Regions from separate parts of the Janthinobacterium sp. LS2A genome, predicted to be linked through region 1. Evidence: predicted binding sites of a transcription regulator. Region 1 holds the regulator's gene; each other region holds the start of a gene.

Region 1 (3,780 bases):
GCTGGAGATTTCCTCGAGGTGGTTGCGGGCGAAGGCGTTGACCATCACCACGATGGGCTGGCGCTGGCCGCTGGCCGCCTGGCGGATGGCCTTGGCCGTGGCCAGGCCGTCCATGACGGGCATGTGCCAGTCGGCCAGCACCACGTCGTACGGTTGCTGCTGCGCCAGGCGCTCGCGGTACAGTTCGATGGCGGCAAAGCCGGAATCGACTTCGTCGGCCAGCCAGCCCCATGCCTCGATCAGCTTGACGATCAGTTCGCGCGTGGTGCGGTTATCGTCGGCCACCAGCAGGCGCAGCTGGCCCAGGGCCGGCGTGCGCCGCGTTTCGGCCGGCTGCGCCAGCATCTCGAACGGCACGCTGAACCAGAAGCGGCTGCCCTTGCCTTCGCTGCTGGCGACGGCGATGTCGCCGCCCATCATGTGGATCAGCTGCTTGCTGATGGCCAGGCCCAGGCCCGTGCCGCCGAAGCGGCGCGTGATGCTCTGGTCGCCCTGCGAAAACGCGGCAAACAGCTGCTGTTGCTGCAGTTCCGTCATGCCGATGCCCGTGTCGCGCACTTCGAAGCGCAGCCAGGCGCGGCCGCTCTCGCTCCTGCTCTCGGCCAGGCTGACGGCCACCACCACTTCGCCGTTCTCCGTGAACTTGATGGCGTTGCCGGCCAGGTTGACGAGGATTTGCTGCAGGCGCTGGGCGTCGCCCACGAGGCGCCGCGGCACGTCGGGCTCGACGGCGATGGCCAGTTCCAGTTCCTTTTCGCCCGCATTCATCGTCATCGTCGTGGCCAGGGTATTCATGACTTCGTCGAGGTCGAATTCGACGGGCGACAGTTCCATGCGGCGCGCCTCGATCTTCGAATAATCGAGCACGTCGTTGAGGATGCCCAGCAGCGACTGGCCCGCCACGCGCACCATGGTCAGATACTTGCGCTGTTCCGTATCGAGCTTGGTATTGCCCAGCAAATACACCATGCCCAGCACGGCATTGAGGGGCGTGCGGATTTCATGGCTCATGTTGGCCACGAAATCGCTCTTCGCGCGGTTGGCGGCCTCGGCCCGGTCGCGTTCCTGCTCCAGTTCGGCCGCGCGCGATTCGAGTTCCTGCTGCAGGCGGTCGCGCTCGCTCATCAGGCCGTTGAACGCCTCCGTCAGTTCGCCGATCTCGTCGCGCTGCTGCACCGGCACGGGGGTGAAACGGCTGCCGCTGGTACGCAGGGCCAGCAGGGTGTCGCGTAGGCGCACCAGCGGCGACAGCAGGCGCACGGTGACCCAGCCCAGAACAAATGCGGCTAGCAGCGAAGCGAGGATGCTCCACAGCACCAGCCGGTACAGCACGCCATCGAACGGTTCGAAGGCGTCCGCGACGGGCAGCGAGGTAGCCAGCAGCCAGTTCACCGATTTCAAACGCTTGAAGCTGTTGACGGCCGTGATGCCGCGGCTGTTCGTGCTGACCATGCTGCCTTCGCCATCTTCCTTCAGCAGCTGGGTCGTCGTCAGGTTGGCGTTCGGCTGGCGCGGCTGCAGCAAGCGGCTGGTATCGGGATGCAGCACGTAGCGCGGCACGGCGCCGCGCGTGAGGATGAAGTAATAGCCGCTCTTGCCGATCTTTTCCGAGCGCAGGCGTCCCAGCAGGTTGTCCTTGTACAGGCGCAGCACGCCGATCACCACGCCGGCCACCTGGCCATCGGCGGCCAGCACGGGCGCGACCATCTGCACGATGGGCATGCCGCTCGACTTGCCGAGCATCGGCTCGGTGATCATGGGCTGGCGCGTGCGCAGCACGGTCTGGAAATACTCGCGCTCGGCAACGTTGATGCCGGCGCGCCCCGCCACTTCCGGCATGTCGGCCACGACGGCGCCATGTGCATCGAGCACCAGCACGTCGTCGAACAGCACCAGCATCGAGCGGCGCGAATAGTATTCGCGCAATTGGGCCGGCTGGGCCATCAGTTCCGGCGGCTGCTGCCTGGCCGTCAGGGTGACGATCTGCAGCAGCATGCCCAGCTTGTCGTCGAGCTCGGCAGCGGTGCGGCTGATCAGGGATGACTGCTGGCTCAGCAGTACTCGGGTGAAGTCGTCGCGCATGTGCTGCACCTGGATCATGGTGACCAGCGCGATCATGGCGATCGAGGTCAGGCTGGTGGCCAGCGCGACTTTTGCTTTGATGCCGAGAGGCTTCATGATTTCCTTTTCAGTACCGGGCGGCACAGGCGGCAGATAATGCTGTTAGGAATTTTCCTATCAATACATCAAGTTGGCAAGCGGCGCCGCGCAAATGGCCCTCCCCGCATGGGCTTTTGACGATGTTGCCATATAATTAAAGTCGGAACGTCGTTTATTCGCCGAAATTGCGGTGAAATTGGCACACGGCAACCCTGTATGCAGTAAACTTGTTGTTGCATTTTCTAAAAGGTACCGACATGACTGAAGCGCTACTCACTCCAACCTTGCCCACAGTGACCGTGGAAGCGTTGCGTGCGCGATGCTCGACCTGCAGCATGCATCAATTGTGCCTGCCGATGGGCCTCGATATGGGCGACATGGACAGGTTGGACCAGATCATCGGCCGCCGCCGCAAGATCGTGCGCGGCGCCTCGCTGTTCCGCATCGGCGACTCGTTCCAGAACCTGTACGCGATCCGCCTGGGACACTTCAAGACGTACCAGATCAATCCGGGCGGCGAAGAGCAGGTGACGGGTTTCCAGATGGCCGGCGAACTGCTGGGCATGGACGCCATCAGCGCCGACCGCCACCACTGTAATGCGGTGGCGCTCGAAGACAGCGAAGTGTGTGAAATCCCGTTTTCCAGCCTGGAACAATTGTTGGGCAATATGCCGACCCTGCTGCGTCATTTCCACCGCATGATGAGCCAGGAAATCACGCGCGAGCAAAGCGTGATGCTGTTGCTGGGCAATATGCAGGCGACGCAGCGTTTTGCCGCCTTCATCGTCAACCTGGCGTCGCGCTACGAAGCGCGCGGCTATTCGAGCAGCAAATTCCAGCTGCGCATGTCGCGCGAGGAAATCGGCAACTACCTGGGCCTGACCATCGAGAGCGTCAGCCGTTTATTGTCGAAATTCAAGAAGGAAGGCTGGCTGCGCGTCTCGAACCGCGAGATCGAGATCCTGCAACCAGCCAAGCTGAAAGCCATTACGGCAGGCACGGACGTCTGCAAGTAAGGCTTATAACTCTTCGTCCGCATGCAGCGCGATGCTGCGCTGCACGGGCCAGGTCCAGATGCCGGACAGGCGCCACTCGCGCTTGTCGTTTTCCACCAGCACCTGCCAGCGGCTGCGCTCGAGCATCGGCAGCGCGACCGAGAAATTGCCGGCCGCATCGGGCTGCACCAGCAGCTTGATATCTTTTTCCGGCAGGGTCGCATGCGCCAGGTGCAGCTGCAGCGGTCCCTGGTAGGCCTTGCCGAAGCTGTGCACGGAACCGCTCAGGCGCGCTTGCGCCACGTCGTACGCCAGGCTCGTATCCATGGCCAGGTCGCTGGCGATCGTGTCGCGCTTCAAATCCTGGTTGATCGCCTTGCCCTGCTTGTAATAATCGCCCACCACCAGCGCGTCGGGCTGCGTAAAGGCGATATAGCCCATGAAGCTGCCGACGACCACGGACAGGCCGGGACCGATCATCAGCAGCCATGGCCAGCGATGCTTGTACCACGGTGCAACGGGAGGCTGCAGTTTCAGACTGTCGGACATGGTATTTCTCCTCTGTAAACGGCCAGCCCCCGTGCGGGGACCGGCCTTCCTGCATCACCGCGGCACGATGAAGACC
Region 2 (3,780 bases), on a different contig from region 1:
ACGGCGGGCGCGGCGCGCCACAAGCCAGCTGATGCCGCCGCCGGCGGCCAGCAGCCACACGGCCAGGCCCAGGCCCAGCTGCCACTGCATGACGCCCAGCGCCACGCCGGCCAGCAGGGCCGCGCACAGGGCCGTGAAGGCGGGCACGAGCAGGCGCAAGTACAGCGATTCGAGCGCGTCGATATCGGCCGTCAGGCGGAACAGCAGCTTGGCAGGCTGGCGCAGCAAGCGGCTGGCCGCTTCCGGACGCGACCAGCCACGGAACAGGCGCACGCGGATGCTGGCCAGCGCGGCGAACGTGGCGTCGTGCGTGACGAGCCGCTCCGCATAGCGCGAGCCCGTGCGGCCGATGGCCAGCAGGCGGATGCCGGCCGAGGGGCCGAAGACATCGAACACGATGGCCGTCGAGGCGTGCAGGCCGGCAATCGACGTGGCCGTGATAAACCAGCCGGACAAGCCCAGCAAGGCCATGCCGGCCACCGCCGTCAGGGCCGCCAGCAAGGCGCCCCCGATCAGCTTGCGGGGCTGGGCCAGCAGCAATTGCCGCAAGACGGGGTTCGATATGAGTAAAGTTTTCATGCGCGCAACTCCTGCACTTGGGCATGCGCATCGACCTGCACCGTGCGCTGCAGCCGGCCAGCCAGCACCGGATCGTGCGTGGCGACGATCATCGTCTTGCGTTTCGCCAGTGCCAGCAGGGCGTCCGTCACGCGCGCCGCCGTTTCGCTGTCCAGGTGAGCAGTCGGTTCATCGACCAGCAGCAAGTCGGCATGCGGATGCAGGGCCACGCGGGCCAGGGCCAGGCGCACGGCTTCGCCACCGGACAAGCCCTGGCCGCCATCGCTGAGCAGTACGGCCGGCTGCGCCTGCGCCACCTTGGCCAGGTCCGCCAGGCGCAGCGCCTGCGTCACCTGCGCGGCGTTCGCCCCAACGCGGCCCAGGGTCACGTTCTGGCTGACGGACGCGGCAAACACGTGCGGGCGCTGGCCCATCCAGGCCATACGCTGGCGCAAGGTGTTGACCGTGCTGCCGGTCAGGCGCACGCCGCCGATGCGGATGTCGCCGCCGCTGGCGGGCAGCAAGCCGGCCAGCAGGGACAGCAAGGTGGTCTTGCCGGCGCCGCTGGCGCCCAGCAGGGCCACATGTTCGCCAGCGCGCACGGTCAGGTCAAAGCCGTCGAACACGGGCGCTTCGCCGGGATGGGCAAAGCGCAATTGCCGGAGTTCCACGGCGGGCGCCGCCGCCACAGCCATGGCGGCGGCGGAAACGGCGGCCACTTCCACACCAAAACCAGGCAAAGGCACGCCATCGGCAGCCAGGTCGTGCAAACCGGCCAGGCCCGCTTCGCCGGCCGCCTTGTCGTGCCAGACGGCGGCCAGTTCGCGCAGCGGCTCGAAAAACGCGGGGGCCAGCAGCAGGATGAACAAGCCCTGTCCCAGGCTCAGCTCGCGGCCCCAGGTGCCGAAATTGATGCTGCCCAGCAGAGAGAAACCGATGAAGGCCGCCACCATGGCCACACCGAGCGCGGAAAACAGCTCGAGCACGGCCGACGACAAAAAGGCGATGCGCAGCACCACCATCGTGCGCCGGCGCACGGATTGCGACGAGGCATCGAGCCGTTCGGCCGTGGCGTCGACGGCGTCGAGCGCGCGCAAGGTAGCCAGGCCGCGCAGGCGGTCCAGCAGGAAGGCGTTCATGCTGCCCATTTCCACCATCTGCGCGCGGCTGGCCGCTTGCGCGCCCATGCCGACGAGGGCCATGAAGACGGGAATCAAGGGGGCGGCGATGAGCAGGATCAAGGCGGCGATCCACGACAACGGCGTCACCACGGCAAGGATCACGAGCGGCACGAGCATCACTTTCCAGCGCGCGGGCTTGTAGCGCACCAGATACGGCACGATGGCTTCGGCCTGTTCGGCGATGACGCTGGCCGCCTGGCCCGACTGGGCGCGCTGGAGGTCCAGCGGCGAGCGCTGCGCCAGCGCTTGCGCCACCTGTTCCCGCAAGGTGGACAGGTGTGCGCGCGCCGCCGCATACATGCGCCGCGCGCCCCACGCTTCGCTGCCGGCGCGCAGCACGCCCAGCAGCAGCACGCCAGCGGCCGGCAACAGGGCCGCGCGCCAGGGCGCACCGTCTTGCATGGCTTGCACGGCCCAGGCCAGCAAGGCCGCCTGCGGCAGCCACAGCAAGGCGGCCCCGCCTTGCGCCAGGCTGGCGGCACGGGGAAGAATAAAGCGGGGCAAGGACAAGGACGTGGTCGGCATCTTCTATACTTCTTGAGTTTTCAGAATTTTCTGTAAATTCGATATTTTGTATAATACTGCGAAACATGACATATATCAATTGACCCCACCAGTATGGCGTGAAAAAATTCAGATAATTATGAAAACTCAACATATCCAAATGACGCCGCTGATCCTGACCTTTGTCAGCCATTTCGGCGAGATGGGCAGCCGCTGGGGCTTTAACCGGACCGTGGGACAAGTGTACGCCTTGTTATTTGTCGCGGAGCACCCTTTGCACGCGGATGAAATCGCGGAGCACCTGAGTTTTTCACGCTCGAACGTGAGCATCGGCCTGAAGGAATTGCAGGGCTGGGGCTTGATCCGCCAGTCGCGCATTCCCGGCGACCGGCGCGAGTATTTTTCCTCGCTGGGCGATGTGTGGCAAATCTTCCGCGTGGTGGCCGCCGAGCGCCGCCGCCGCGAAGTGGCGCCCACCCTGACGGTGCTGCGCGAATCGCTGCTGGCGCCGGCCACGGAACCCGTGGATCAATATGCGCAGGAACGCATGCGTGAAATGTATGAACTGGTCGACCTGGCCAATACCTGGTTCGACGACTTGCAGCGCCTGTCGCCCGAATCGATGGCGCAGCTGATGAAAATGGGCGCCAAGGTACAAAAGCTGCTCAACGCCAAGGATCGCCTGTTTGGCGTCAGCAACAACAACGACTGAAGCACCTTCCTCCCCTCCCTCCCAAAAAAGCCGAGACGCCGCTAGCACAAGTTGGCGCGCCTTGTCACGCCGTTTCCTAACGTTATGTTGTCTATCGTTAACACAAGCAGACATAGCCGTATGCGATGTTGTCAACTGAACCAATAGTATTATTTAAATTGTATTAATTTATATCAAGAGTAAGCTTGCATTTGCGTACTCTCTACGCACAAGAAATAGATAAAAACGGGCAATGGGATGACTTCCCCGGTATGTAGGGACGCGTCCCAACACTATGAAGCGACTGTCTCAAGCACAAGGGGATTTTCATGAAAAGCGTAAAGAGCATTGCCATCAAGGCATCCATGCTGGCCGCAATGACCGTACTGGCAAGTGCGGCCCAAGCCGCCACCTGGGTGGATGTGGGTCCGGCCAGCGGTTTCGTCATTGACGGCAGCACCGTCACTTATTCACCATCTCCGGCACTGCAGGTGAAATATTATGACGACAATCTCGTGCCACAAAGCCCCTCGGACATCCAGGGTTATATCAATGGCGTGTTCGGCACCAGCCTGGGCACCGCCGTCTCGTATTGCGAAAGCGCCACCTCGGGTTGCACTGCCGGCACCACGGCAGGCTTGAGCGGCGGCGTCAATTCGTATACGAGCGCGGCCGCCTATGACTACCTGGCCATCCACTTCGGCCAGGGCGAACTGGTGTTCCACTGGGCCGCACCCGTGGCTGCCGGCACCACCTTCACGATCGAAGGCCTGCCCAAGGACCTGAGCAATTACAGGGCCTTCATTTCAGCCGTGCCGGAACCTGGCACCTATGCCATGCTGCTGG
Region 3 (3,780 bases), on a different contig from region 1:
CTATAAATGCCAGCAAGAAGAACGCCACCAGCGCCTCTATCATCAAGATCCACATACGCACCCCTATGTTATTTACCCGCAGCTTAGTATTTACCCGCCGTCTGTTGACACGCGGTAGTCTACCCGTTTCAATCGGCGCCGTCGCGCTTGCGTTGTCCGCCTGTACCACGCCGCCCGCGCCGCCCGCTGCCAGCGGCAAGGCGCCGCCCATCGCGCCGACCGTCGTCAGGCCGGTTCCGGCCAAGCCGGCCGACGCCAAGGACGCCGCGGATGTGGCGGCACCCACCTTCGTGCCCGCCAAATTTTCCGCCTTGCCTGGCTGGGCCCGCGACGACATGCGCGCCGCCTGGCCCGCCTTCATGGCGTCGTGCGGCGTGCTTGTGAAACGTCCGGACTGGAAGGAATCGTGCACGATCGCGCGCCAGGTGAATGCCGACAGCGACAAGGCCATCCGCCTGTTCTTCGAGACCTTCTTTGTGCCGAATCAAGTCATCACGGCCGATGGCGCCAGTACCGGCTTGGTAACCGGCTACTACGAACCGCTGCTGCACGGGGCGCGCAAGCGGGGCGGCCCATACCAGACACCGCTGTACAAGGTGCCCGACGACCTCGTCTCGGTGGATTTGTCCGGCGTGTATCCGGAATTGAAGAACATGCGCTTGCGGGGCAAGCTGGTCGGCAAGAAGGTGATCCCGTATGCGACCCGCGCCGACATCGAGCGCGCCACGTCCGTCACGGGCAAGGAATTGTTGTGGGTGGATGATGAAGTCGAGGCCTTCTTCCTGCAGGTGCAGGGTTCCGGCCGCGTGCAGCTGACCGATACGCAGGAAACCGTGCGCGTGGCCTACGCTGACCAGAATGGCCATCCGTACAAATCGATCGGCCGCTACCTGGTCGACAAGGGAGAGCTGACCTTGAGCCAGGCGTCCGCGCAGGGCATCAAGGCGTGGATCGCCGGCCATCCCACGCGCAAGGATGAATTGTTCAACGCCAATCCCAGCTATGTCTTCTTCAAGGAAGAGCGTTTGCCCGACCCGAAAGTGGGGCCGAAGGGGGCGCTTGGCGTGCCATTGACGCCGCAGCGTTCGGTGGCCATTGATTCGCGCTTCTTGCCGCTGGGCGCGCCCGTGTTCCTGTCCACCACGCAAGCCAATAGCGAGATTCCCATGCAGCGCCTGGTGATGGCGCAGGATACGGGCGGCGCCATTCGCGGGCCGATCCGTGTCGATTACTTCTTTGGTTTTGGCGCGGAAGCGGCCGAGAATGCGGGCCGCATGAAGCAGAGCGGCGCCGTGTGGGTGTTGTTGCCGAAGCAGGCGCCGGCGCGCTAGGGAAAGCGTCGCCGGGCAGTTCGTGGTGTGGCTTAGCGCAAGACCATCACTGGCAAGTGGGTGTGGGCCAGCACTTTTTGCGTTTCGCTGCCCACGAACAGCTTGTTCAAACCCTTGCGGCCGTGCGAAGCCATCAGGATGATGTCGCAATGGTAGGTTTGCGCCGCGTTGACGATTTCATCGTGCGGGCTCGGCGACACGGCCACCACGCCTTCGAAAGGCACGCCGGCGGCGCCTGCCGCTGCGCCGATCTTGTCGATGGCGCGTTGCGACGCTTCCTGCATCTGCTGTTCATACAGGCTGGCGTCGAGCACGATGCCGCCGTCCGCCATCGGCGAGAACGGGAACGGCTGTACCACGCTGATGGCGACCAGCTTGGCCTTGTTCAATTGGGCGAAGGCGAGGGCGGTCTCGGCGGCTTTGTCGGACAACGGCGAGCCGTCGGTGGGAAATAAGATGGTGTTAAACATAGCGTGCTCCTCAAGTGATGTAAGACAGCTTATGGATTTACATCAATTAAAACCTTGATGTAAATCAAACCTCACAGGCTTTGGCATGAATAGTGTCGCCAAGGCAATCTTTCACCAGTGTATTCCCGTTCATCGCTTCAGGTGCGCACGCTACGTAGCGGCGTGCCCCACACCATGGCGACCGTCAACACAATGCTGCCTGCCGCGATGCAGGCCAGGCCATTGCGCACGCCAAAGTGTTCCGCTACCCAGCCGGCGGCCAGCGCGCCCAGCGGCGCCGTCGCCACCGTCAGGAAGCGCATGGTCGACGTCATGCGGCCCAGCATGGGATCGGGCGTGACCTTCTGGCGCAAGCCCAGGTAGGGAATAAAGAACAGCATCACGCCGCAATCGAAAAAGAACATCAAGATGGCATACGCCACGGCGCTGGCGGCCGCGCTGCCGAACAGCGCGGCGGGTATCGTGGGCGTCAGGGCAAAACAGAGCGAGGTCGATGCCAGGCCGAGCAGGATGGTGCGGCCGGCGCCATAGCGCTGCGTCAAGGGCTTGACGATGAAGGCGCTGAGCAGGACGCCGGCGCCGCCGAGCATCTGCGTCATGCCCAGCACGCCAGGGCTCATGCCCAGGTCGCGCGTGGCAAACAGCACCGTCAAGGCCATGCTGGCGTAAAACAGGAAGTGCCAGATGCCGGCGCCCCAGGCCAGCGCGCGCAGCAGCGGTTCGCGCCAGACGAACAGCAAGCCGTCGGCGATGTCGCGCAAGGCGTGCTTGTCGGATGGCGCTGGCCGCGGATCGCGCACGCTCATGGCGCGCAGATTGAAAACGGAAACCAGATAGCCGCACGCCGTGCACAGGATGGCGACGGGCGCCGACAGCACTTGCACGAGTACGCCGGCCAGGCCGGGACCGATCAGGCGCGAAGCTGATTCGGTGGCGGCAAATTTCGACTGCGCATCGATCAAGCCATCGCGGCCCACGAGGAAAGTCAGAAACACCTGTTCGGCGCCACCACCGACGACGAAGCCCGTGCCGATGATGAAGCCCACTATATATAACCATGGCATCGACAGCACGCCGCACCAGTAAGCCACGGCCACGCTGGCCAGGGCCAGGCCCGACATGCTTTCGCTGAACAGCATGATCGGGTGCTTGCTGCGCCGGTCAAGCAGCACGCCGACGGGCAAGCCGAACAGGGCGAACGGCAGCGCCTGCAGCGCAACCAGCACGCCCATCTGTTCCGGCGTCGCATGCAGCAAGAGCACCGCGCACAGGGGCAGGGCCAGCGAGGTGATCTGGGCGCCGAAGCAATTGAGGCCGTTGCTGAACCACAGGCGGCGGAAATTGACGCTGGCGGCGCTGCCGTCGCCGCGCAGGTAGCTGGCGCAATACTGGAAGAGGGAAGAGAAAATATGCTGCTCGATAAAAAAGATCGGGCTCACAATAATAGCAGCGCACCTGCCGCGCCGCTGCCGTTAGCCGCTACAATCGTTGCACCGTTCATCGAGAGGAGACACCATGCAATACGAAGACCTGATCATCGATATCCAGGACAAAGTGGCGGTCATCCGCCTGAACCGCCCCAAGGCCCTGAACGCCTTGAACGAGAACATGATGAATGAGCTGGGCGACGCCTTGCTGAAGTTCGACGCCGACGAGAGTATCGGCTGCATCGTGCTCACGGGCAGCGAAAAAGCATTTGCCGCCGGCGCCGACATCGCGGCCATGGCCGATTACACCTACCCGGATACCTATACCCAAGGCTACATCAGCCGTAACTGGGAGCATATCTTGCGCGTGGGCAAACCGGTGGTGGGCGCCGTGGCCGGCTATGCGCTCGGTGGCGGCTGCGAACTGGCCATGATGTGCGATTTCCTGATCGCCGCCGACAGCGCCAAGTTCGGCCAGCCGGAAATCAAGGTTGGCGTCACGCCGGGCGCGGGCGGTACGCAGCGTTTGCCGCGCGCCATCGGCAAGGCCAA

What was found. The regulator FNR, encoded in region 1, switches genes on or off when oxygen is low (the NO sensors DNR and NnrR bind a similar motif). The targets are predictions, from matches to a motif close to TTGATNNNNATCAA.
Region 2: cydD (thiol reductant ABC exporter subunit CydD) is a predicted target of FNR. The motif match lies at 2,330-2,343, and genes of this name have one in related genera.
Region 3: V3C40_RS22505 (universal stress protein) is a predicted target of FNR. The motif match lies at 1,856-1,869, and genes of this name have one in related genera.

The regions. Positions count from the first base shown of each region.
Region 1 is NZ_JAZHPB010000006.1:66,383-70,162, reverse strand. It holds gene V3C40_RS17825 (response regulator) at 1-2,178, opposite strand, end outside; gene fnr (fumarate/nitrate reduction transcriptional regulator Fnr) at 2,418-3,176, shown strand; gene V3C40_RS17815 (FixH family protein) at 3,180-3,704, opposite strand; gene ccoG (cytochrome c oxidase accessory protein CcoG) at 3,759-3,780, opposite strand, start outside.
Region 2 is NZ_JAZHPB010000004.1:381,563-385,342, reverse strand. It holds gene V3C40_RS14550 (amino acid ABC transporter ATP-binding/permease protein) at 1-579, opposite strand, end outside; gene cydD (thiol reductant ABC exporter subunit CydD) at 576-2,264, opposite strand; gene V3C40_RS14540 (GbsR/MarR family transcriptional regulator) at 2,404-2,955, shown strand; gene V3C40_RS14535 (PEP-CTERM sorting domain-containing protein) at 3,264-3,780, shown strand, end outside.
Region 3 is NZ_JAZHPB010000008.1:292,882-296,661, forward strand. It holds gene V3C40_RS22495 (hypothetical protein) at 1-55, opposite strand, end outside; gene mltA (murein transglycosylase A) at 153-1,331, shown strand; gene V3C40_RS22505 (universal stress protein) at 1,364-1,801, opposite strand; gene V3C40_RS22510 (MFS transporter) at 1,939-3,240, opposite strand; gene V3C40_RS22515 (enoyl-CoA hydratase) at 3,317-3,780, shown strand, end outside.